DNA from 3 places in the Bradyrhizobium sp. B097 genome. Region 3 is predicted to be linked to each of the others. Evidence: predicted binding sites of a transcription regulator. Region 3 holds the regulator's gene; each other region holds the start of a gene.
The links. Region 3 encodes LexA, which represses DNA repair genes until DNA is damaged. Its sites were predicted from a motif close to TGTTCNNNNTGTGTTCNG; they were not measured.

Region 1: uvrA (excinuclease ABC subunit UvrA) is a predicted target of LexA. The motif match lies at 6,018-6,035, and genes of this name have one in related genera.
Region 2: AAFG07_RS03370 (ATP-dependent Clp protease adaptor ClpS) is a predicted target of LexA. The motif match lies at 4,731-4,748, and genes of this name have one in related genera.

Annotation. Positions count from the first base shown of each region.
Region 1 covers NZ_CP152412.1:4,767,548-4,775,521, reverse strand. The annotation lists gene AAFG07_RS22505 (SRPBCC family protein) at 1-69, shown strand, start outside; gene AAFG07_RS22500 (cytochrome D1 domain-containing protein) at 72-1,010, shown strand; gene AAFG07_RS22495 (RNA 2'-phosphotransferase) at 1,123-1,659, shown strand; gene AAFG07_RS22490 (PRC-barrel domain-containing protein) at 1,766-2,098, shown strand; gene AAFG07_RS22485 (hypothetical protein) at 2,239-2,880, opposite strand; gene uvrA (excinuclease ABC subunit UvrA) at 2,953-5,931, opposite strand; gene AAFG07_RS22475 (outer membrane beta-barrel protein) at 6,177-6,836, opposite strand; partial or broken gene AAFG07_RS22470 (outer membrane beta-barrel protein) at 7,072-7,362, opposite strand; gene AAFG07_RS22465 (outer membrane beta-barrel protein) at 7,450-7,974, opposite strand, start outside.
Region 2 covers NZ_CP152412.1:714,990-722,963, forward strand. The annotation lists gene AAFG07_RS03350 (methyltransferase domain-containing protein) at 1-82, opposite strand, end outside; gene AAFG07_RS03355 (Rrf2 family transcriptional regulator) at 69-533, opposite strand; gene AAFG07_RS03360 (tetratricopeptide repeat protein) at 857-2,947, shown strand; gene AAFG07_RS03365 (ATP-binding protein) at 2,972-3,580, opposite strand; gene AAFG07_RS03370 (ATP-dependent Clp protease adaptor ClpS) at 3,538-4,701, opposite strand; gene AAFG07_RS03375 (mechanosensitive ion channel domain-containing protein) at 5,029-7,368, shown strand; gene AAFG07_RS03380 (LLM class flavin-dependent oxidoreductase) at 7,784-7,974, shown strand, end outside.
Region 3 covers NZ_CP152412.1:4,437,009-4,444,982, forward strand. The annotation lists gene AAFG07_RS20910 (hypothetical protein) at 1-206, opposite strand, end outside; gene AAFG07_RS20915 (hypothetical protein) at 784-1,317, shown strand; gene AAFG07_RS20920 (hypothetical protein) at 1,314-1,856, shown strand; gene AAFG07_RS20925 (ComEC/Rec2 family competence protein) at 2,082-3,773, shown strand; gene AAFG07_RS20930 (hypothetical protein) at 3,770-3,997, opposite strand; gene AAFG07_RS20935 (hypothetical protein) at 4,143-4,571, opposite strand; gene lexA (transcriptional repressor LexA) at 4,828-5,532, opposite strand; gene glp (gephyrin-like molybdotransferase Glp) at 5,764-6,975, opposite strand; gene AAFG07_RS20950 (HAD family phosphatase) at 6,995-7,627, opposite strand.

The DNA of each region.
Region 1 (7,974 bases), 330 kb from region 3:
AAAGCAGTGAGCGAGCTCTACCGAGGCGGGCTAGCGGCGCTGAAGAAGAAGATCGAGAGCGGAAGCTGAGCATGCGCGTGATCGCGCTGCTGGTGCTGCTCGCCGGTCTCACTGGCGCGCGCGCCGAGGAGGCGTTCGTCACCAACCAGCTCAGCGACGATCTCACGGTGGTCGATCTCGCGACGTCGAAGCCGGTCGCGACCATCGCGATCGGCGGCAAGCCCGCCGGCGTCGCCGTCAGCCATGACGGCCGCTTCGCCTATGTGACCAGCCCCGATGCCAAGGCGGTCACGGTGGTCGACGCGTCGGCGCGCAAGGTGGTCGGCCGGATCGAGGTCGGCGGCGGGCCGCTCGGCATCGCGGTGTCCCCCGACGGCGCAACCGTCTATGTCGCCGACTGGTACGCCGCCGCGGTGCGGGTGATCGATGCCAGGGAGCAGCGGGTCGTCGCCAGTCTGGCGGTCGGCGCATCGCCGTCCGGGCTTGCCGTGACGCCGGACGGGCGGCTGCTGCTCTCGGCCGACCGCGACGACGACAGCGTGTCGATCACAGACATTTCCGCCCACGAGCGGCGAGGGATCGTGAAGGTCGGGACCCGTCCGTTCGGCGTCACCATCGATGCCGAAGGCAAACGTGCCTACACCGCCAATGTCGGCTCCAACGACGTCTCCGTGATCGACATCGCGACCATCAGCGAGATCGGCCGCGTCCATGTCGGCCTGCGCCCCTATGCCGTGGCGCTGGCGCAGGGCCGCGGTTTCGTCACCGACCAGTATGACGGCAAGGTCAGCGTGTTCGACCTCGCAACCTTGCAGCCGGTGAAGCGGATCACGGTCGGCGAGTACCCCGAGGGCATCGAGGCGACGGCCGACGGCAAGCGCATCGTGGTCGCGAACTGGGAGAGCAATACGCTCAGCGTGATCGATGCCGCCGAGCTGAAGGTGGTCGGCGAGGTCAAGGTCGGCGACGGCCCGCGGGCGTTCGGGGCGTTTCTGAGAAGGACGGAGTAGGTGCGAAGCAAGTGCGTAGGGTAGGCTGGCTACCCTACGATTGCTTCGCTTGCCGGCTGACTTGCTCGTCACGATTGGCCTTGGGTATAAGGCGGCCGGACAGGAACACCCGATGCCGGTCGATCAAATCCAGCTCAGCAAGTTCTTGAGCTTCGTGCTGCGGCACAAGCCCGATGAGATCGGCTTGACGCTCAGTGCTGACGGCTGGGTCAACATTGACGAGCTGGTTGAAAAAGCCAACGCGGCTGGAACGAGGTTTAGCCGCGCCGACCTGCTCGATGTCGTCGCGACCAGCGACAAGAAGCGGTTTTCGATCTCGGCCGATGGCCGCGAGATCCGTGCCGCGCAGGGGCACTCGGTATCGGTAGAGCTTGGCTTGCCGCCGCAACAGCCGCCGTCGATCCTGTATCACGGGACCGCGACGCGGTTTGTCGACGTGATCCTGGTGGAAGGCCTGAAGCCGCAGGCACGCCAGCAAGTGCATCTGTCCGCCGATGAAGCGACAGCCCTGCGCGTCGGTCAGCGTCACGGCAAGCCCCATATTTTCAAGGTCGATGCCGGCGCCATGCACGGGAAGGGATTCAAGTTTTACCGGGCGGACAACGGCGTATGGCTGACTGACCACGTGCCGCCGCAGTTTCTCGGGTAGTGACGGAGGGCGGATTACACTTCGCCAATCCGCCCGACGACCTCTGCACATCGGCATGCGCCGGTGCTATAATCTCGGCCGAACAAGGGAAAGCAGGGAGGATGCCATGCATCATACCTTGGTGCCCAGCGACCGCGTCGAGCATGTCTGCGTGTTCGGGCGCGATGGCTCAAAACTCGGTTCGATCGAGCGGCTGATGCTCGACAAGGTGAGCGGAACGGTGGCCTACGCCGTGATCAAAACCGGCGGCGTGCTCAGCAGCCACCACCATTATCCGGTCAGGTGGACAGCCTTGAAATTCGATCCCGCGCGCCAGGCCTTCGAGGCCGAGGTGACGCTGGACGATCTGCGCACCGGCCCGTCCGAGTTCGACGGCGATGAATTTGACTGGGGCGACCGCTCGCACGCCTACACGCACCCGAATTATTGGGCGGTGTAGGGCGGAGGTGGGCTGCTCCAGTCATCGTATCCCGCATGAGCGAAGGGACATGCGGGACAAACGTCGATGACTTCGAGCGGTCCCAGATATCGCTTCGCTCATCCGGGCTACTTGCTCACCAGCTTGCCCTTTACCGGATTTCACGCGGACGCGATTGCCACTAAACGCGCCCGGATGTCATCGTACCTTGGTCCCACAACACCGATCTTCGGATGGTATCGAATTCCGGACTCTTCCTTGTTGGCCGCACTAAGCGCTGTACGTGCGTTACTCGCGGCAAGGTCGGCCAATCCGCAGGCGCTCATGATAAGGGCACGGCTTCCGTAGACGCGGAATACTACTATGGGAAACAATCCTGCTCGACTCCCGAACTCATCAAGGACCGCAAGCGCAGTCTCATAGTGATTCGAGAGTTCGTTAGTCGCGACGACCCACGCAAGTTCAAGCCACGCCCATGTCTGGACGCTCGGCTTGGCGCGCATCCTCTGGATCGCATGCTCATAGTAAGTCAGCGCGCCCTCGATGTCTCTTGACCTTAAAAGACAGTCGGCTTTTGCAGAGAGCGCTTGCACGAGGGTGATGGAATTAGGGTAGCGATCGATCACGTGGTTGAAGAGAGCTATCGCATCGGCATCGTATCGCTGCCCGATCTCCATCAGAGTGAAGCCTTGGATGAAGACGTACTGCGCCCGATTTGTCTCCCGCGCTCTGTTCAAGCGCCGCCAAAATTCGGTTTGATCCTCTTGCGACCAAGACTGCCTGCGAAACCAGTCGACGCTCATTCTAAGACCAGTCAAAAACGCTTCGGCGCACGGAGGATATCCACGATTGACCCGGATTTGGGGTTTCCCAGATTACTCCGCCGCCTCGCTTGCGCTGCTGCTCTTCCTCGGCTTGCTGTTCGCCTTCTTCAGCACCGGCGCCAAAAACTTGCCGGTGTAGCTGCGCGGTGCCTTGACGATGTCCTCGGGCGGGCCCCAGGCGACGATCTCGCCGCCGCCGTCGCCGCCCTCGGGGCCGAGGTCGATCACCCAGTCGGCGGTCTTGATGACCTCGAGATTGTGCTCGATCACCACCACCGTGTTGCCCTGGGCGACCAGCTCGTGCAGCACCTCCAGCAGCTTGGCGACGTCGTGGAAGTGCAGGCCAGTGGTCGGCTCGTCCAGGATGTAGAGCGTACGGCCGGTGGCGCGCTTTGACAGCTCCTTTGCCAGCTTGACGCGCTGGGCTTCGCCGCCGGACAGCGTGGTGGCCTGCTGGCCGACATGGATGTAGTCGAGGCCGACCCGGTGCAGGGTCTGGAAGGTCTCGCGCACCCGCGGCACCGCCTTGAAGAATTCGGCGGCCTCCTCGACGGTCATGTCGAGCACGTCGGCGATGCTCTTGCCCTTGAACAGCACCTCCAGCGTCTCGCGGTTGTAGCGCTTGCCCTTGCAGGTGTCGCAGGTGACGTAGACGTCGGGCAGGAAATGCATCTCGATCTTGATGACGCCGTCGCCCTGGCAGGCCTCGCAGCGGCCGCCCTTGACGTTGAAGGAGAAGCGCCCGGGCTCGTAGCCGCGTGCCTTTGCCTCGGGGAGGCCGGCGAACCATTCGCGGATCGGCGTGAAGGCGCCGGTATAGGTCGCGGGGTTGGAGCGCGGGGTGCGGCCGATCGGCGACTGGTCGATGTCGATGATCTTGTCGATGTGCTCGAGGCCCTCGATGCGGTCGTGCGGCGCCGCGCCTTCGCTGGCATTGTTCAGCTTGCGCGCGATCGACTTGTAGAGCGTGTCGATCAGCAAGGTCGACTTGCCGCCGCCGGAAACGCCGGTCACGCAGGTGAACAGGCCGAGCGGGATCTCGGCCGAGACGTTCTTCAGATTGTTGCCGCGGGCGTTGATGACCTTGATGGTGCGCCGGTGGTTCGGCGGCCGCCGGTCGGGCACGGGGACCGAAAGCTCGCCGGTGAGATATTTGCCGGTCAGCGATTTCGGGTTGCGCATGATCTGGTCGGGCGTGCCTTCGGCGACGATGTGGCCGCCATGCATGCCGGCGCCGGGGCCGATATCGAGCACATAGTCGGCAAGCCGGATGGCGTCCTCGTCATGCTCGACCACGACCACGGTATTGCCGAGGTCGCGAAGCCGCTTCAGCGTGTCGAGCAGGCGGGCATTGTCGCGCTGGTGCAGGCCGATCGACGGCTCGTCCAGCACGTACAGCACGCCGGTCAGGCCTGAGCCGATCTGCGAGGCGAGGCGGATGCGCTGGCTCTCGCCGCCGGACAGCGTGCCGGACGAGCGCGACAGCGTCAGGTAATTGAGGCCGACGTCGAGCAGGAAGGTCAGGCGCTCGCGGATCTCCTTGAGGATGCGCGCGGCGATCTCGTTCTGCTGCGCATTCAGCGCCTCCGGCACGGTCTCGAACCATTCGCCGGCGCGCCTGACCGAGAGCTCGGAGATCTCGCCGATATGCTTAGCCCCGATCTTGACGCACAGCGCCTCGGGCTTCAGCCGGTAGCCGTTGCAGCCGGCGCAGGGCACGTCTGAGAAATACTTGCCGAGCTCCTCGCGCGCCCACTCGCTCTCGGTCTCGCGGTAGCGGCGATTGATGTTGGTGACGACGCCCTCGAACGGCTTCTTGGTGTCGTAGGAGCGGACGCCGTCCTCATAGGAGAACTTGATCTCGTCGTCGCCCGAGCCGTGCAGCAGCGCGGCCTGCACCTTCTTGGTCAGGTCCTTCCACTTGGTGTCGAGCGTGAACTTGTAGTGCTTGCCGAGCGCGGTCAGGGTCTGGATGTAATAGGGCGACGACGATTTCGCCCAGGGCGCGATCGCGCCCTTGCGCAAGGTCAGCTCCTTGTCGGGGATGACCAGGTCCTCGTCGATATGCTGCTCGACGCCGAGGCCGCCGCAGGCAGGACAGGCGCCATAGGGGTTGTTGAACGAGAACAGGCGCGGCTCGATCTCGGGGATGGTGAAGCCGGAAACCGGGCAGGCGAACTTCTCCGAGAACAGGATGCGCTCGGGCCCGCTCTTGTCGTGGATCTTCGCGGTCTTCTTCTTGTCCTCGGCCGGTGCTGCCGCCGGCGCGTCGGCGTATTCGATCACGGCGAGGCCCTCGGCGAGCTTCAGCGCGGTCTCGAAACTTTCGGCGAGGCGCTGGGAGAGGTCGGGACGCACCACGATGCGGTCGACCACGACGTCGATGTCGTGCGGAAATTTCTTGTCGAGCGCGGGCGCCTCCGACAGCTCATGGAAGGTGCCGTCGATCTTGACGCGCTGAAAGCCCTTCTTGAGGTACTCGGCGAGTTCCTTCTTGTACTCGCCCTTGCGGCCGCGCACGACCGGCGCCAGCAGATAGAGGCGGGTGCCTTCCGGCAGCGCCAGCACGCGGTCGACCATCTGCGAGACGATCTGGCTTTCGATCGGAAGGCCCGTGGCCGGCGAATAGGGCACGCCGACGCGCGCCCACAGCAGGCGCATATAGTCGTAGATCTCGGTCACGGTGCCGACGGTGGAGCGCGGATTCTTCGACGTCGTCTTCTGCTCGATCGAGATCGCCGGCGACAGGCCGTCGATCTGGTCGACGTCCGGCTTCTGCATCATCTCGAGGAACTGGCGCGCATAGGCCGACAGCGACTCGACGTAGCGGCGCTGGCCCTCGGCATAGATCGTGTCGAATGCGAGCGACGATTTGCCGGAGCCGGACAGGCCGGTGAACACCACGAGCTTGTCGCGCGGAATCTCGACGTCGATGTTCTTCAGATTGTGTTCGCGCGCGCCGCGGATCGTGATGGCGCGCGATGAGGAGCCGGCGTTCTGTTGGCGCTTCGCCTTGAGCACTTCATCCATAGCGACATTTCCGGGCGCATGATCGGGCGCCTTTTGGGCGCGCATCGCCGGTGCTGCCGGGACCTTGCGCCGATGGGTGAGAAGACTGGAACGTAGGAAGAACGGCCGACAATTTCCAGTGCTGAGTCGCGTCCATCAACGGATAGTTTGCCTGATGGCAGCAGCCGTCAGCAGGGCCCGGTTCCGGCAACGAAAAAGGCCGGCGCGAGGCCGGCCTTTCCGAGACCCTGAGGTCTGCTTTTCGCTCAGTACTTGGCGACGATCGGGCCGCCGAAGTGATAGTTCACGCCGAACTGCACGGTGTGCAGGTTGATGTCGGCAGACGGAATGCCGAAGTAGGTCTCGCCGCCGAGGCTGCGATACAGGTACTCGCCCTTGATCGACCACTGCGGCGCGATGAACGCCTCGATGCCGGCGCCGACCGTCCAGCCGGAGTGGAAGTTGCTCTGCGAGACGCTCACGCCGCCAGCGCTGAGGGTGAGCTTGTTGTCGGCCCAGGCGTAGCCGCCGGTGCCGTAGAACAGCACCTTGTCGACGGCGAAGCCGATGCGGCCGCGCGCGGTGCCGAGCGACTCGATCTTGCTCGTCGCGGTGATGCCGAAAGCGGTAGCGGACGCATTGACGTCAGCCCAGGCGCCGTCAGCCTCGAGGCCGTACACGATGTTGCCGGCCTGCCAATTGTAGCCGATGGTGCCGCCGCCGAAGCCGCCTTCCATCTTCGGGTTGCCGGAGTCCTCGCTGGCATAGCCACCGAAGCCGCCGATGTAGAAGCCGGTCCAGTTGTAGATCGCGGCCGGCGGCGGAGCCTTCACGTAAGGCGCGCGGGCCGCCATGTCGGCGGCCATCGCCGGTGCAATTGCGCTGAAGGCAAACATGCCGGCCGATGCCAGCAAAACATTCCTGATTTTCAAAGTCCCAGTCCCATTTTCTTGTTGCCCCTCCAAACTTGAAGGGAACGTCACAGCCCTGTCGTGTGACGCTCGTGTGTTTCTACATAGAAATCTTGGAAGTTGTGTATCCGTGAAACCACAATGCACGGAAAACGGCCCGCGCGAGGCGCGCCTTGCTCGCAACGAAAAAGCCGGCGCAAGGCTGGCTCTTGTGTTCGCTGCGCAGGTGCGGCGCGCGACTGCCGGTAGCTCAGTATTTCGCTGATACGACCGGGCTCGCCACGTTGAAGTGGTAATTGATGCCGAGCTTGACGGTGTGGAACGTGTCCTTCCACTCCGAGCGATCGTTGATCGCGGGCGTGTACTGGATCGGCGCGACCTTGCCGAGATCGATGTAATTGTCCTCGAGCTTGGCCGACCAGTTGGCGGCGAACATGTATTCGACGCCGGCGCCGTCGGTCCAACCCCAGCGCGTGTCGCTGGCCGAGATCGAGGGCGGCGCGAGCCCGGCATTGTAGCGATGCAGGATGTCGCCAACCGCGCTTGGCCGCGCAAACGAGCCGACCAAGCAAACAAAAAGGCCGGCGCGAGGCCGGCCTTTCGTTTGGATCAAATCCGTGTCGCGCGATCAGTAGCGCGCAACCACCGGGCCACCCCACTTGTAGTTCACGCGGACGGTGACGAGGTCGACGTCCTGGCGATCGCGGATGCCGCTGAACAGCGCGCCGGTCGGGGTGGTGAGGTTGTAGGTCTTGTCCTGCATGAACAGGTGGTCGTACTCGACACCGGCGGTCCAGTTCGGCGCGAAGCCGACTTCGATGCCGGCGCCGATGGTGCCGCCCCAACGGGTGTCGGTCGTGCGGCCGGCGAGCACGCCGGTCGGCGTGAAGTAGGTGCTGAAGCGGTTGTCGGTCAGCGCGGCACCGCCCTTGGCGTAAAGCAGCACGTTGTTGACGGCGTAGCCGATCTGGCCGGTGAACAGGCCGAACGCGTCGATCTTGCTCTGGTTGGTGAACAGACCCGGGAAGATCGCGCTGTTGTTGCTGCCCTTCAAGTCAGCCCAGTCGCCTTGCGCTTCGAGGCCGAACACCCAGGTGCCAGCCTGCCAGCGATAGCCGATCTGGCCACCGGCAACGCCGCCGGTCGCATCATG
Region 2 (7,974 bases), 3.7 Mb from region 3:
GCGCCTCGTAGGTCGCGACCATCTTGTCCCAGTGCGCGGGGTCATTGAACGGAAGCGGCTTCGCCTGGTCACTTGGCTGCATGAATCTGGTCCTCGAGACTTTGCTTGTATTTGGCGAGCCGGCGCTTGAAATCCTTCGCGAGCGCGTCGAGCGTCACCGCGCCGAGCCGCTTCAGGAAGAGGGCCTCGACCTCGCGAAACGTGCCTGACAGCGCGTCGTTGACGGCCTGTTCGACCAGGCAGCCGGGATTTTCCGACCGATGGCCCATCGCGACGATCGTGGGCGCGCCGACTGCGCGATAGATGTCGGCAAGCGTGATGTCGGCCGGATCGCGCGCCAGCGTCCAGCCGCCGCCATGGCCCTTCTCCGAACGGACCAGACGCTGCTCGCGCAGGCCCGCCATCACGCGACGCACGACCACCGGGTTGGTGGCCATCGCGTGCGCAAGTTGCTCCGACGTGACAGGCTCACCCGCTCCGATCATGTGGAGCAGGCCATGCAGGACACCAGACAATCGGCTATCGCGTATCATGTAACTTCATATGTTACATGATGAGCTGGACGTCAAGAGGGGGATGGCCGGGCGCATTGTCGTTGCTCGGCGCCCACCTCCCCTTGAAAAGGGGAGGCCGCTTTGCTCGTGAGAGCAAAGCGGGTGGGGATCTGCTCTCTCCATAAACACCGGCGTCTGCGGCTGGCCCCATCCCGACCTTCCGCCGTTCAGGGGAAGGAGAAGAGATCAGGACCTCCCCCTTCAATCGGGATTTGCGTGCCGGATTTGGCGACGCCGCGCGTTTAATCCCCATCGGGGTTTTTGGCGGGGGCGGTATCGTGGGCAGTGTGGCTGTTGATCGGATGTTGCTGGATGCGGCGGCGCATTATGGCGCGGGCCGCGCGACGGAGGCCGGCAAATTGTGCGGCGATATCCTCACCGCCGATCCCGACCATGTTCCGGCGCTGCATCTGTCTGCCGTCATCGCCTTCGTGACCGACCGCGCCGCCGAAGGCGCGGTGCTGCTGAACCGGGTGTTCAGCCTCGATCCGCATCACGGACCGGCGTTCGCCACGCTCGGCGATGCGCTCGCCGTGAAGGGCGAGCACGAGGGCGCGGTGGCGGCGTTCCAGCGCGGCATCACATTGCGGCCGAAGGATGCCGGCCTGCACATCAAGCTCGGCGTTGCGCTGTGCGAGCTGTCTCGCTTCGACGAGGCCGAGGCGGCGTTTCGCCGTGCGATCGCCCTCGATGGCGGCCTGACGCGGGCGCGGTTCAACCTCGCCGTCGCGCTGGCCGGGCAGCAGCGGCCGGTCGAGGCCGAGCAGGCCTATCGCGAGGTGATCGCGCGCGATCCGGCCTATCGCGGCGTCTGGCTCAACCTTGGCAATGCGTTGACCGATCAGAAAAAGCACGACGCCGCCGCCACCGCCTATCGCCGCGGGCTCGGCGCGGATCCCGATCATCCCGGGCTGCATAGCGGCCTTGGCGCGGCCCTCTACCGCCTGGGCCGGCTGGAGGACGCGGTCCTGCACTATCGCCGCGCGATCGCGCTCGATCCCGACAATTTCGCGCCGCGGCGTCTGCTGGCCATGGTGCTGCACGAACTGGGCGAGCGCGAGGAGGCGGTCCGCATCTATCGGCAGGTCTCGGCTCGCGATCCGTCCGATCACGTCATTCTCAACAATCTCGGTGCCTGCCTGTTCGAGCTCGGACAGGTCGACGACGCCATCGCCTGCGCCGAGCTGGCGCTGGCGCTCAAGCCCGACTATGCCGCCGCGCACACCAATCTTGGAATCATCTTCGAGACGCAGAACCTGGTCGAGGCGGCGGTCGCCGCGCATCGGCGGGCCATCGCGCTCGAACCCAATTACGCCAAGGGCCACGCCAATCTTGCGGTCGCGCTGCGCAATGCCGGCGAGATCGACGCGGCGCTGGTGGCCTCGCGCCGCGCCATCGCACTCGATCCCGAACAGCCGCTGGCGCATTACAACCACGCGCATTTCCTCCTGATGAACGGCGAGTTCGAGGAAGGTTTTGAAGAATATCAATGGCGCCGCAAGACCAAGATGCTCAGGGAAGGCGATCCCGTGTTCGACGAGCCGGAATGGCAGGGTGAGCCGCTGGCGGGACGCACGCTGCTGTTGTTTGCCGAATACGGGCTCGGCGACGCCATCAATTTCGTCCGCTACGTACCGATGCTGGCGGGCAAAGGCGGCCGGATCATTCTGCAAGTGCAGCCGGCGCTGGTCTCGCTGCTGCGGCCGATGCTGCCCGACGTCGCGGTGTTCGCCCGCGGCGAGCCGTTGCCGCCGTTCGACCTGCAACTGCCGTTGCTGAGCCTGCCGCGGATCTTCCGCACCACCGTCGAGACTATTCCATCGGCGGCCTCCTACCTGCAGGCGGACGCCACCAAGCTCGCGCGCTGGCGCGAGGCGCTCGCCGGCGTGTCCGTGCTGAAGGTCGGCGTGGTCTGGGCCGGCAACGCCAGGCACAAGGGCGACCGCCAGCGCTCGCTGCCGGCCGATGCCATGCTGCCGCGGCTGGTCACGTCTGGCGTGCAGCTCTACAGCCTGCAGAAGGAGCCGCGGCCGGACGATGCCCCGGTGCTGCGGCGTCTCGGTGCTGATGTTGTCGACCTCGCGCCGACGCTCGGCGATTTCGCCGACACCGCAGCGGCCGTTTGCGCGCTCGATCTCGTCATCGCCGTCGACACCTCGGTGGCGCATCTTGCCGGCGCGCTGGGCCGCCCGGTCTGGATGCTGTGCCCCTATGCGCTCGACTGGCGCTGGCTGCGCGATCGCGCCGACACGCCCTGGTATCCGACCATGCGGTTGTTCCGCCAGGATAAGCCGCAGGCCTGGGAGGGCGTGCTGACGCGGATGTCCGACGAGCTTGCACGCGTCGCACGAGGGGAGCGGGACTTGCTGCTGCCGCAGGCGGCACACGGCTGACGACCAGCCGAGCCTTCCGGCCAGTCACCCCGCGCTCATTCCCTGTGCGCCGCCGAGCAGCTTGGCGTTGAGCCGGCCGCCATCGAACAGCATTTCGGTCACCGCGCCGTCGACGTCGGAGACGGTGACCTGTCCGCCGCCGCTGCTGACGATGCTGGCCTGGGCGAGACGGCGCATCAGCTCCTTGATGAAGGCGGCGCTGACGCCCTCGGTGCGCCGCACGGCCTCGTCGATGACGGGCTGTTCGAGCGGCAGGCCCTTGCCATAGAGCCGGATCAGCTTGCCGCGTCCGGTCTCGTCGGGCAGCGGCACCTCGATCGCCTGGTCGATACGGCCGGGCCGGCCGGCCAGCGCGCTCTCCAGCTCTTCGGGCCGGTTGGAGGTCAGCACGAACAGGATGTCGCAATCCTCCTTCAGGCCGTCCATCTCGTTGAGCAGCTTGTTGAGCAGGGATTCCTCGCACGGCCCGCCCATGTCCTCGCGGTCGCGCGCGATCAGGTCGACATCCTCGATCACGACCATGGTCGGCTGCAGCAGGCGGGCAAGGTTCATATAGGCGCCGAGCAGGCCGACCTGTTCGGCGGTGATGATCAGCGTGGTGTGATCAGGCAGGTTGGTGGCGAGATAGCGAATGGTGTGGGTCTTGCCGGTGCCGGCGGGCCATAGAGCAGGATGCCCTTGCGGGTCGACTGGCCGAGCTTGCGCAGCAGGTCGCGGCTTTCGACAAAGCCGAGCACGTTGCGATCGAGCAGCCGCAGTGTCCGTTCCGGCAGGATCACGTCATCCCGGGCGACGGTCGGCAGGCGGTGCACGGTCACGCCGCGGGCGCGGCCGCGATAGTCAGCGGCATCCTCCAGTGACAGGATCTTTCCGCGATAGGATCGTGCCGCACGCACGGCAGCTTCCAGGTCGGCAAAGGTCCGCTGCACCAGGGCGTTTCCAGCGGCGCCCGCGGGCACCGCAAGCTCGATCCGCAAGCCCGGCTCGCTCTGATAATCGCGATGGTAGCTGAGCAGCACCGCGTAGCGCAGCTCTTCGGTCTGGCACAGCCACAAGCCATTGGTGAGGCATTTCACCGGCTCGGACTCGCCGACGTCGACGTCGTGATACTGCGGCGGGGCGATCGCTGGTGCGTTGCGGCTGTTCTCCATCAGCGCGGCGAAGGCCAGGGTCTCGTAGCGGTGTTCCTCATGAAGGCCGAAGAAATGGATCGGCGCGTCGAACAGCCTGTCGATCGCGATCTGAACATCAGCACGCATGTGACCGGGAAACTGCCGCGACCGGGTCAGGATCTGGTTGCGCGGCACTCCGGCAAAATGCCAATCGAGGGCTATAAAGGCATATCTGAACTCCTCGCCCGGCAGTTTTTCCGAGCTGGCCCTGGCGGCGAGCAAGCAGTTGCTGCACAGGCAGATCGTCTTGCGGACGAGAAAGACATCAGTCACGGGTTCCAGTGAGCCACAGAGGTTGCATGGCCGAGCCGCGTCGGCGGCCTCCGTCGTGATCGTTAACGGATAGCCATTGCTGCGGATCAGTTGCTGCGCGGACTCCAGCAGGGCTTGGGCCACAGGTGCTGGATAGGGACCGCATGCGATTCCGTTCAGGGTCTCGATCCGTGCGGTAGCGGCAACCGCCTCTTTCCGGGATTTGCCGAATACCGTGCGCAGCAGGTCGCGCATGAATTCTATCGGTGTCTCGCTGTCGTCGTGAATGAAGAGCCTGATCGGGCCGTTCTCGGCAAAGACGTCGTGCATGGCCACCTCGAAACGTAATCGGAAACAATAAGAACAAAATAAGAACATCATGACCGCCGGCCTGCGTCAAGCGAAAGATCCTGTCACCTCAGCCCTGGCGTGTGGTGCGCCGATCGATCGGTTCGACCGGGAACGCGTCGCATGCGTAAACGCCGCTCAACACCTGTGACGATCGTGTTGCGGCAAATGCCAAGAGATGGTCGTCGCAGCAGCAAACTTCCGACACATCATCAAGGCGAAAAGGGGCGATCCGACATGGCGCGAGCGCGAGAGCAGAGTCCTCCCGGGGGATCTGCGGTCGCGCAATTATTTTAATAAGAGGCCCTCGTGTCGCACAAACTTCGCTTTGCGATCCTTCTCGTCCTCACCCTGTTCGTCTCGCCCGCGCTGGCGCAGCCCGCCGCCAAGCCGGCGCCGCCGCAGCCCAGTACCAGCGACGCATTGACGCCGGAGCAGGCCAAGCGCGCGCTCGAGACGCTGCAGGACGACAAGAAGCGCGGCGAGATCATCAACACGCTGCGCGCCATCGCCAATGCCTCGCCGCAGGCGGCCGCGCAGCCGGCGCCCGAGCAGCATTCGCCGATCCCGCTCAGCGCGGACAGCCTCGGCGCGCAGCTTCTGCTGATGGTCTCGGAGCAGGTCGGCGAGATGTCGCGCGAGGTCGCCGACGTCGCGCGCACGCTGACGCATTTCCCGGCGTTCTATTACTGGTTCCTGCGCACCGCCAATGATCCGGCAGCCTATGGCCTCATGATCGACATCGCCTGGAAGCTGGCGCTGGTGCTCGGCTGCGCGCTCGCTGCCGAATGGGTGGTGTTCCGCCTGATCAAGCGGCCGGTCGCGTTCCTCGAAGCGCGGCTGCCGCAGACCGCGCGCGTGCCGGTGCAGGCGCTCGCCAGCGCCGATCCGCCGTCGTCGGTTGCCGACGTCACGCCGGAGGGCGATCTGCATCGCCGCCGGCTCAGCCTGGCACGGGCCTGGCAGTCGCTGGTCCGGCTGCCTTTCGTGCTCGGGCGCCTCGTGCTCGAGCTGCTGCCGGTGGTCGTGTTTCTCAGCGTGGCCGCCGCGCTGCTCAGCACTGAGATCGGCAATCAGTCGACCACGCGGCTCGTGATCCTCGCGGTGATCAACGCCTATGCCTTCTCGCGCGCGCTGATCTGTGCGGTGCGCGCGCTGGCCGGCCCGTTCGGCCTGGTCCGCGTCCGTGCCGAGACCGCGGCCTATATCGAGATATGGGCGCGGCGCATCGTCGCCGTCGGGGTCTCGGGGATCTGCTTGGCCAATGTCGCATTGCTGCTCGGGCTGTCCCACGCCGGCTACGCCGCGCTGCTCCGGCTTGTGATGCTGGTGGTGCACCTCTTCATCGTCGTCATCATCCTGCAATGCCGCCGCCAGGTCGCCGACGTCATCCGCGCGCCGGCCGATCGCACCGGCCTTGCGGCACGGACGCGCAATCGTCTCGCTTCGCTGTGGCATGTGCTGGCGATCGCGCTCGATCTCGCGCTGTGGGCGGTGTGGGCGCTGAACATCCGCAACGGCTATTCGCTGCTGCTGCAATATTTCGTCGGCACCGTCGCGGTGCTGCTGGTCACCCGGCTCGTCACCATGGTGGTGCTGAGCCTGATCGACCGCGGCTTCCGCATCAGCCCGGATTTGATGCAGCGCTTCCCGGGACTCGAGACCCGCGCCAACCGCTATCTGCCGCTGCTGCGCAAGGTGGTCACGGCGGTGATCGCTCTGGTCGGCTTCGTCGCGCTGCTCGAGGTCTGGGGCGTCGACGCCATCGTCTGGTTCTATGGCGGCCAGATCGGCTCTCGGCTGATCTCGGCGCTGGTGACGATCGGCATCGCCGCGCTCGCCGCGGCCGTGATCTGGGAAGTCGCCAATGCGCTGATGGACCGGCAGATCGACACGCTGTCGCGCGAGGGGCATTTCGCCCGCGCCGCGCGCCTGCGCACCTTCCAGCCGATGCTGCGCACCGCGCTGTTCTGCATCATCGTCGCGGTGGTCGGGCTCACCGCGCTCAGCGAGATCGGCGTCAATGTCGCGCCGCTGCTCGCCGGCGCCGGCATCGTCGGCATCGCGATCGGCTTCGGTTCGCAGAAGCTGGTGCAGGATCTGATCACCGGGCTGTTCCTGCTGCTCGAGAACACCGTGCAGGTCGGCGACACCGTCACGGTGTCGGGCCTGTCGGGCGTGGTCGAGAACGTCTCGATCCGCACCATGCGGCTGCGCGCCGGCGACGGCTCGGTGCATATCGTGCCGTTCAGCGCGGTGACGACGATCACCAATGCCAGCCGCGGCGCCGGCAATGCCGCGGTCAGCGTCAACGTGTCCTACAAGGAGGACACCGACCGCGCCGGCGAGGTGCTGAAGGACATCGTTTCCGGGATGCGCCAGGAGACGGCGTATCGCGCGCTGATCCGCGGCGATCTCGAATTGTGGGGCGTCGACAAGGTCGACGGCTCGGTCGTGACCATCGTCGGCCAGATCCGCTGTACCGACGGCGGCCGCTGGTCAGTGCAGCGCGAGTTCAACCGCCGCATGAAGCGGCGCTTCCAGGAGGAAGGCATCGAGATCGCCTCGATGGGCCAGACCATCCTGATGCAGCTTCCCGCGCCGACGGAGCCGGATTCCAACAAGCTGCCACGTCGCGCTGCGGGCTGATCTCTTTATCTTGCTCCACCTCTCCCGCTTGCGGGGGAGGTCGGATCGCATCGCAGATGCGATCCGGGTGGGGGCTCTTTCCACGATGTGACTCGCTGAGATACCCCCGCCCCAACCCTCCCCCGCGAGCGGGAGAGGGAGCACAGTCCATTGGCGGCGGGCCGCTCCAGCTCGATCCCAGCTCGCCGTAACTGCTGAGCGTGTTGCGCGTCTCATCGTTGCGACACCGTCTCGCGACGGTGAGACGGCAAGGGCCTCGCTGGGCCCGGGGCATGGCTTGCACTTGGCCGAAAACGCCGCCTTTCTCCTCCTCTCCTGCGATTTCCGCGCTGGCACAGCGCTTGCTCAACGCATTTTCGAATGCGCGGCAAGACGCATTGCATGACTGAATCACAAGCGAAGGAAGGAAACGCACATGGAGCTTGGCTACTTCACCATGCCCTCGCACCCGCCGGAGTGCGGATTGAAGGAGGGCCACGACTGGGACCTGCAGACGCTGCGCTGGCTCGATGAGCTCGGCTATCAGGAAGCCTGGATCGGCGAGCATCACACCGCGCCGTGGGAGCCGCATCCGTCGCCCGACCTGTTGGTCGCGCAGGCGCTGCT
Region 3 (7,974 bases):
CTCGCGTTAGCCAGCGCCAGCGCTCTCCGACCCCATTCCGGATGCAACTCGCAGTGCCTAAAGAAGGCCTTACGCGAACAGATTGGCGTGCGGCCAAAACCACCGATGATCGTTCGAAGGGCCTCGCCCGACTCGAGGCGCTCTATGATGGTCGCGGCTTCGGTCGAGTTCATCGTGAACTCTTGGCCACCGATGATGTCGCCCATGCAGAGCGCACATATTCTCTGAACGTGGTCGCGAGCCGCTCGATGGAAATTGGCTAAGGGCAGAACCTGTTCGCATCGTCGACAAAGCTGTGTCGTCATGGCGACCGCCTCCCGATTTTGAGCGGGAAGATCGAAATGCCATTCGGACGCACTTGCGAGGCTCGCTGCAGCGCACGTCCCGGAATCCTCGATATGCCAGTGCACAGCGGAAGGCTGCTTGGGGATATGGCTGGCTTGCGACGCGCGAAAGCCGCCCCAAGGGGGCTTGCTGTTCGCCTGCAAATCAGGTGGGATGGGGGCGGAGCGTGACAACTCCCGCCAAAGGCCTTGCCGGGCCAGTTTGGTACCAGAGCGATGGCAGGGCGATCCTTGCCGGGATCATCCGTCGCCATCGAAATCGAACGTGCCGATAGCCGTCGGCGCGAACCGGCGCATTATGCCGGGAGAGCGGCGGCTATACAAGACCCGCAAGGGGAAGGCCGTTGCGCATCGTCTCTGGCGGTGTTGTCACCCTCCCGGCGCCAGCGCTGTCCGCTGGCACCCGGCCGTGACAAGCCGGCAATTCCAGAGAAGCACCATGAAAGCACCCTTGGGAGTCCCAGCGCAGTCCGCTGGCGAGCTATATTTCCGAACCGACCTTCCCCCTGAAAAGATCTTCCAGACCATTGGTCGCCTCCGCAAAGAGGCGCGGGACGAGATAGACTGGTTGGTCCGGTTTCTCGACGATACGGACCAGCATATGGAGCGGGAGCCGGACGAGGACTTCGAGCCGTCGCTCGGTACCCAAGAGGCCTTCCCCGGGCAGGGGCGTGGCGGTGGCGGCGACGACCGTGAGCCGGACCTCGGTAGCTTCGACCGCATGCTGAACCAAGAACGCTGCAACCGGCAGCGCCTTGGCGAGGAGCGGGTCGAAGTCGACGCCGAGTTGGATCACGCCGATCTGGAGCCAGCCCTTGGCGCCCTGGATCACGATCACAGCCAGGTGCGCTGGGCCGCAGGCGGCCGTCGCGACCTTGAGCGTGATCCCGCCGAGTGCGGCATTGCCGACCTTGAGGGCCTATACGAACAGGGGGCCGAGACGCAGGACTGGCAGAAAGGGGTGCTGGCATGAAGCCGATATCCCGGAGACTTGGCCTGCAGATCATGGCCGCCGCCGCGGCGGCTCCGGCCACGGCATCAACCGCGACATCGGCAAATCCCGATGCCGAGCTAATCGAGCTCGCGCGGCAGTTCGTCGAATTAGCGCGGCATAGGGATGCATTAAACGATGAGAGCGGTCGTCTGTACGATATAGCCAGTCGGTCCTACCCTGAGGCCCGTTCGTTCGGCACCGTGGCAGCATACACTGCTGCTATCGACGCTATCGATGAGGCGGTGGGCGTCACGGCGGCGACGGCCGAGTTTGAGGATGCCATGGATCGGCTGCGGGCGATGTTTGCCCGGGTGATCACGATACGACCGAGAACCATCGAGGGCATGCGGGCGGTAGCCTCTGCGGTTCTGCATTTCGAATGGGACGGCAACAACGTCGAGTTCGATTCAGGCTTCGCAGGTGACGTCGAAGGCGCGGCGCTCGCTGTGCTGGTCGCCGGCCTGCTCGACAAGCCACTTCCGGAGCGTCTAACGGACTGGGCGGCTGCTTGGATTTGATCCCGTCCCAATAAAAGACGCCGCCGGTCTCACAAATACACGCCCGGCGGCGTTTTCTTCCTGAACTGGGACACTGAAATCCCCAGCACAGCTTAGATTGCAGGGCCTGTGCCATCGGCGACGTCAGGGGCGGGAAGGCTGTTTGTGGGTTGATCTGTGGGCTGGCATACGGCTTAGTATATTATTGCAGTAATATCAATATGTTGAGCCGATTATTATCGGCTGATGCCGCCGCTCGGGCCGCAGCGTCCGGGCTCCTATGATTTCGGCCGCGATCTCTATTTCCAGGGTATCGGCGCATCCGGTTTCGTGATGGGCGCAGTGAAGACCAGGGAGCCGCCGGCAACTGGCGGTCTCGCGCTGCGCTATGCCGCATTCATGCAGTGGCTGCGCGATGCCATCGACGCGCGCATCCGCACCACGCTCGATGGCGATCAGCGCGCGATCGCAACGGCACTGCTGACCGGCCGGCGCGATGCGATCACGACGCCGGTCAACGACGCGATGTTCATCTCCGGGCTCGGCCATGTGCTGTCGATCTCCGGCTACCACATGGCGGTGGTCGCGGGCGTCGTATTCTTCACGATCCGGGCGCTGCTTGCGCTGTTTCCGGCGCTGACGGCCGGGCACCCGATCAAGAAATGGGCGGCGGCGGCCGCGCTCGTCGCGGCGGCGTTCTACCTGCTGCTGTCGGGGGCGGAGGTCGCGACCCAGCGATCGTTCTTCATGACGGCCGTGGTGCTGATCGCGGTGATCGTCGACCGCCGCGCGATCACCTTCCGCACGCTGGCGGTGGCGGCGCTGATCGTGCTCGCGATCGCGCCGGAAGCGCTGGTGCATCCGAGCTTCCAGATGTCGTTTGCGGCGACGCTCGGGCTGGTGGCGCTGGTGCAGATCGGACTGCCGAACCTGCTGGCGTCGCCCGACCATTCGGCGACCGCACGGGTTGCGCTATGGGGCGGGCGTGAGCTCACGATGCTGATGCTGGCCTCGCTGGTGGCGGGGCTCGCGACGACGCCCTACGCCGCGTTCCATTTTCACCGCGTGACACCCTACGGGCTGCTGGCGAACCTTGCGGCGATGCCGGTGGTGTCGGCGGTCGTGATGCCGGCCGGCCTGCTCGGGCTGCTCGCCATGCCGTTCGGTTTCGACGGCGTGTTCTGGGCGATCATGGGGTTCGGCATCGACTGGATGATCCTGGTGACGCAATGGGTTGCTGCGCTGCCGGGCGCGGTCGGCCGGATGGCGGCGTTCGGAATCGGGCCGATGGTCGTGGCAAGCACGGGTCTCATCCTGCTCGGGCTGTTGCGCACGCCGCTGCGCTGGTCGGGCGCGGTGCTGTTGGTGGTGGCCTCGGTCTGGGCGCTGCGGGTGCCGCAGCCGGACGTGCTGGTCTCCGCCGACGGTCGCAACGTTGCGGTGCGGGGCGGCGACGGCCGGCTGCATCTCATGCACAGCGCGAAGGACGCCTTCCTCGTCAAGGAGTGGCTGGCGGCGGATGCCGATGCGCGGACCGCGACCGACGCGTCGCTCGGCGAGGGCGTCTCTTGCGATCCGAGCGGCTGTGTGACGCAGGGGCCCGGCGGCGCCTTCGTCGCGCTGGCGAGCCGGCCGGAGGCATTGGCCGACGATTGCGAGCGTGCGGCGCTGATCGTGACCGCGCGGCCGGCACCGCGGGGCTGCGCGGCCTCGGTGATCGATGCCGAGCGGTTGCGGCGCCACGGCGCGCTGGTGCTGCGGCGCATCAGGGACGGCTACGCCATCGATGCGGTCAAGCCCGGCGGGATCGACCGGCCGTGGTCGCCGGCGGTTCCCGGCGATGGCGAGAGCGAGACGACGCTACGCACACCCGCCAGCGCGCCGCGGCCCGCCGTGGATGCGACGCCGGCCGAGACCGATTTGCAGGGCGAAGATTAGCCGTTGTCGGGTGAGGGGCCGGTCGGCAACTCGAACAGGCCGAGATGGTATTCGTCGGAGTCAGGGCCGGCGTCGGGCTTCTTGACGAGGGTGAAGGAAGCCTCGGGGAATTGCTCCCAGACCTTCAGGTCGTCAGCCGTCACCGTCAGCCAGCCGAACCGGAACATGTAGCGGCCCGGCTCCGTGACGCGTCCAGCCTTTTGCCATGTGACCTTGTCGACCACCACGCACGTCCTCCGTGCCCGATGATGCGCCAAGGCGCGCGTCGACGCAATTCTCCAGCTGCGCCCCGGAGCCCGGCGTCCGGGGTCGCTCGAAATCGCTTAGGTCATCCGCCGCCGGACAGCTCATCCCGCGGCGACGATGCGTTCAACCCAAAAACAGCGACGCAAATGCGGAGGGGCGCCGCTCCACTATCTTCGGCTTCTGCTCGACCGGCGGATGCAGTGCCGGCAATTGCAGCACGCTGACGCGTTGTCCCTCGACGAGTTGGGTCACCAGCACATGGCTGCCGTCGGGGAATTCGACCGCGTCATGATGGCGATCGGGAACGTCGGGCTCGACTTCGTTGAACACTCCGACGCGGAAGTTCATCGTCTTGGTCCAGATCCAGCGGCTGTCGTAGCGAACGTTCTCGGCGAAAGCGAGCTCGGTGCCCGGCAGCATGCAGACCGCGACAGTGGGATCGGTCTCCGAAGCAAAGCCGCGGGTCGACGTGCCGCGGAAAGTCGTGGTGATCAGCGTCTCTCCAACAATGGCGGGGCGCGACGCCACGGCGTGCAGACTATAGTCACACATCGGATGGCTCCTCTAATCGAGGTAGCGACCCGTGCCTCTCCTTGAGGCATAGGGCCTCTACCAGAGTGGACGATAGCGAACGAGTGTCTCCTCGTTTCTGGGCGATTGTACGACTGGTCGCCCAACGCTCCCGATCACAAACACGCGACGCTGCGTGAGAGGTATCGGAGCGCATCGGGCAAACAGCACACTACCCTATCATCCAAGGAACGATCCGATGTGTCGCTCGTTCCCCGCCGCCGCAAGTATTTGAAATTCAGTATTTGCGATAGAGGCCGATCAGCTTGCCCTGGATGCGGACCCGGTTCGGCGGCAGAATGCGCACTTCATAGGCGGTGTTGGCCGGCTCCAGCGCGATCGACGCGCCGCGGCGGCGGAAGCGCTTCAGGGTGGCTTCCTCCTCGTCGATCAGCGCCACCACGATGTCGCCGGTGTTGGCGACGTCGTTGCGCTGGATCAGCGCCATGTCGCCGTCGAGGATACCGGCATCGACCATCGAGTCGCCGCGCACTTCCAGCGCATAGTGCTCGCCGGAGCCAAGCATGTCGGGCGGTACGCTGATGGTGTGGCTGCGGGTCTGCAGCGCCTCGATCGGCGTACCGGCGGCGATCCGGCCCATCACGGGGACCGCGACCGGACGGTTGCCGTCGTCCTCGGCGATCGGCGGCGTGCTTGTGCGCTTGCCGAGGGTGCCTTCGATGACGCTCGGGGTGAAGCCGCGGCGGCCGTTGCCGCCGCCGGCCGCGAGCTCGGGCAGCTTGATGACTTCGATGGCGCGGGCGCGGTTGGGCAGGCGGCGGATGAAGCCGCGCTCTTCCAGTGCAGTGATCAGGCGGTGGATTCCGGACTTCGAGCGCAGGTCGAGTGCATCCTTCATCTCGTCGAACGAGGGCGGTACGCCGGCCTCCTTCAGACGTTCATTGATGAAACGCAGAAGTTCGTACTGTTTGCGCGTGAGCATCTCGAGTATTCCCCCGGTTGGTAGCGTCGTTCGATTCCGAGACTTTTCAGGCGGGGCCTGACCTCAGGAGCACGGTGCTCATCACAAGCGCTCCCTCGCGGCCTCCCATTTGTACACACCAGTACTCGAAACAAATCATGAACGGACACTATATGTTCGATATGTGTTCCGCAACCACTTAATTTCCGGTGAACGCATCCGGCGAGCGCTCAAGCGATGCGGTCTGCGCCGTCACTCGGGCAGTGTCAGGATCTCGCATTCGCTGCCTTTGACGGCGGCGGGCGCAAACGGTGGACGCACGAGAAGTGCCCGTGCCGCAGCGAGATTCCCGAGCAGGGACGAGTCCTGCTGCATGACAGGCGTTGCGATCAGCGTGCCGTCCTCGCGCGCCTCCAGACGCGCCCGCAGATAGTCCTCGCGCTGGTCGTTGGCGGCGAGGTCGCGGCCGAGCAATGCGCTCGCGCGGCGATGATGAACAGCTTTTCGGCCGCTCAACGCCCGAATCAACGGCACCAGAAACAGGAAGGCGCAGACATAGGAGGACACCGGATTGCCGGGCAGGCCGATCACCCGCATTGCGCCGAGCCGGCCATGCATCATCGGCTTGCCGGGCCGCATCGCGATCCGCCAGAACGCCATCTTGACGCCCTCGGCCTCCAGCGACTGCTTGACCAGGTCGTGGTCGCCGACCGAGGCGCCGCCGGTCGTGATCAGGATGTCGGCACCGGTCTCGCGCGCCCGGCGGATGCCGGCGGTGGTGGCTTCCACCGTGTCGGCGGCAACCCCGAGATCGACGGTCTCGGCGCCTTCGGCGCGGGCCAGCGCCCGCAGCGCATAGCCGTTGGAATAGACGATCTGGCCGGCGCCGGGCTCCGAGCCCGGCATCACCAGCTCGTCGCCGGTCGCCAGCACCGCGACCTTCGGACGGCGGTGCACCGCAAGCTCCGGATAGTTCATGGCGGCCGCCAGCGACAGCGCGCGATCGGAGAGGCGGCTGCCGGCATCGAGCAGTACGTCGCCTTCACGGAAGTCGACGCCGGCCGGGCGGATGTGCCGTCCGGCGGCAGCTAGCTCGGTGATCGTGATGTGGTCGCCGTCGACGGCGGTGTCTTCCTGGATGATGACGGCGTCGGCGCCGTTAGGGATCACGCCGCCGGTAAAAATTCGCACCGCTTCGCCGGCGCCGACCATTCGCTCGAGCGGCCGGCCGGCGGCGACTTCGCCGATCACTCTGAGCCGGGCCGTCAGATCACCGGCGTCGGCCGCGCGCACGGCATAGCCGTCCATCGCCGACATCGGCTGCGGCGGCTGGGTGCGCAGCGCGGCGAGGTCGCGCGCCAGGGTGCGGTGGTAGGCGGCATCGAGCGCGACCATCTCCTCCGGCAGCGGTTCGGCGCCGGCGAGGACGGCGGACAGGGCATCGGCAACCGGCATCAGGGCCACGCTCGGAGCTCCTTCAATCCTAATGTTCAATACCAAGTGCAGTCAGAGCCCTCGCCACGTCATCCGTCGATGTCACGTGGATGGCATGAAGGCCGCGCGCCCGCGCGCCCTCGATGTTGGCGGCCAGGTCGTCGAAGAACAGGATCCGCGACGCCGGCACGCCGATGGCTTTTACCACATGATCGTAGGCCTCGGCGTCGGGTTTCCGATGGCCGATCGTCGAGGACAGGAAGACGGTGCGGAAATGGCTGAGCAGCTCGGCATGGACGGCCGAGAAATGCGTAACGTGGGCCGGATTGGTGTTGGAGAAGGCGTAGAGCGGCATCCGCTTCGCGGCGGTGGCGAGCAGGGGGGCGATGCCCGGCATCTCGCCGGTGAAGATCGCATTCCAGCCTTCGAGGAACTGCGCATCGGTGAGGTTGACGCCGAGCGTCCGGCGCAGATTTGCGAAGAACGCCGCGTCGTCGATCCGGCCGATCTCGTGATGCTTGAAGCTGTCGTCGACGACAAATCGCGTGGCGAGGTCGGCCGGCGCGCAGCCGGCATGCTGCGCCCAGTGCGCCATCACCTTCTCGAAGTCGATGTCGAGCACGACGCGGCCGATATCGAACAGCAGCACGTCGACGGAATCGGGAGAGAGTTGCGAGGTCATTGCGTGAAACCGTGTACGAGAATTGCGGGCGGGCGGCAATGTCCCCGATTTGTGCGGCAGGCATGCGACGAAGGTGGCGAGGTGTCGTCCCTGCGAAAGCAGGCCCAGGGCGGCCACGGCGAAGCTTTCAATCCCGTCATCCCCGGACTCCGCTCCGCGGCTTCTTCCAGCGACAAAGGCGAAGCCTTTGCGCGGGGGTGACGATGATAGAGACGAACCCGCGATCTCCCCCAATCGTCGTCCTGGCGAAAGCCAGGACCCATAACCACGACATTCGTTGATGAGTGGGATCGCGGCCCCAGCGTCGCGCAACAATGGACACTAGGTGGTGTGGACTCTAAGGATTC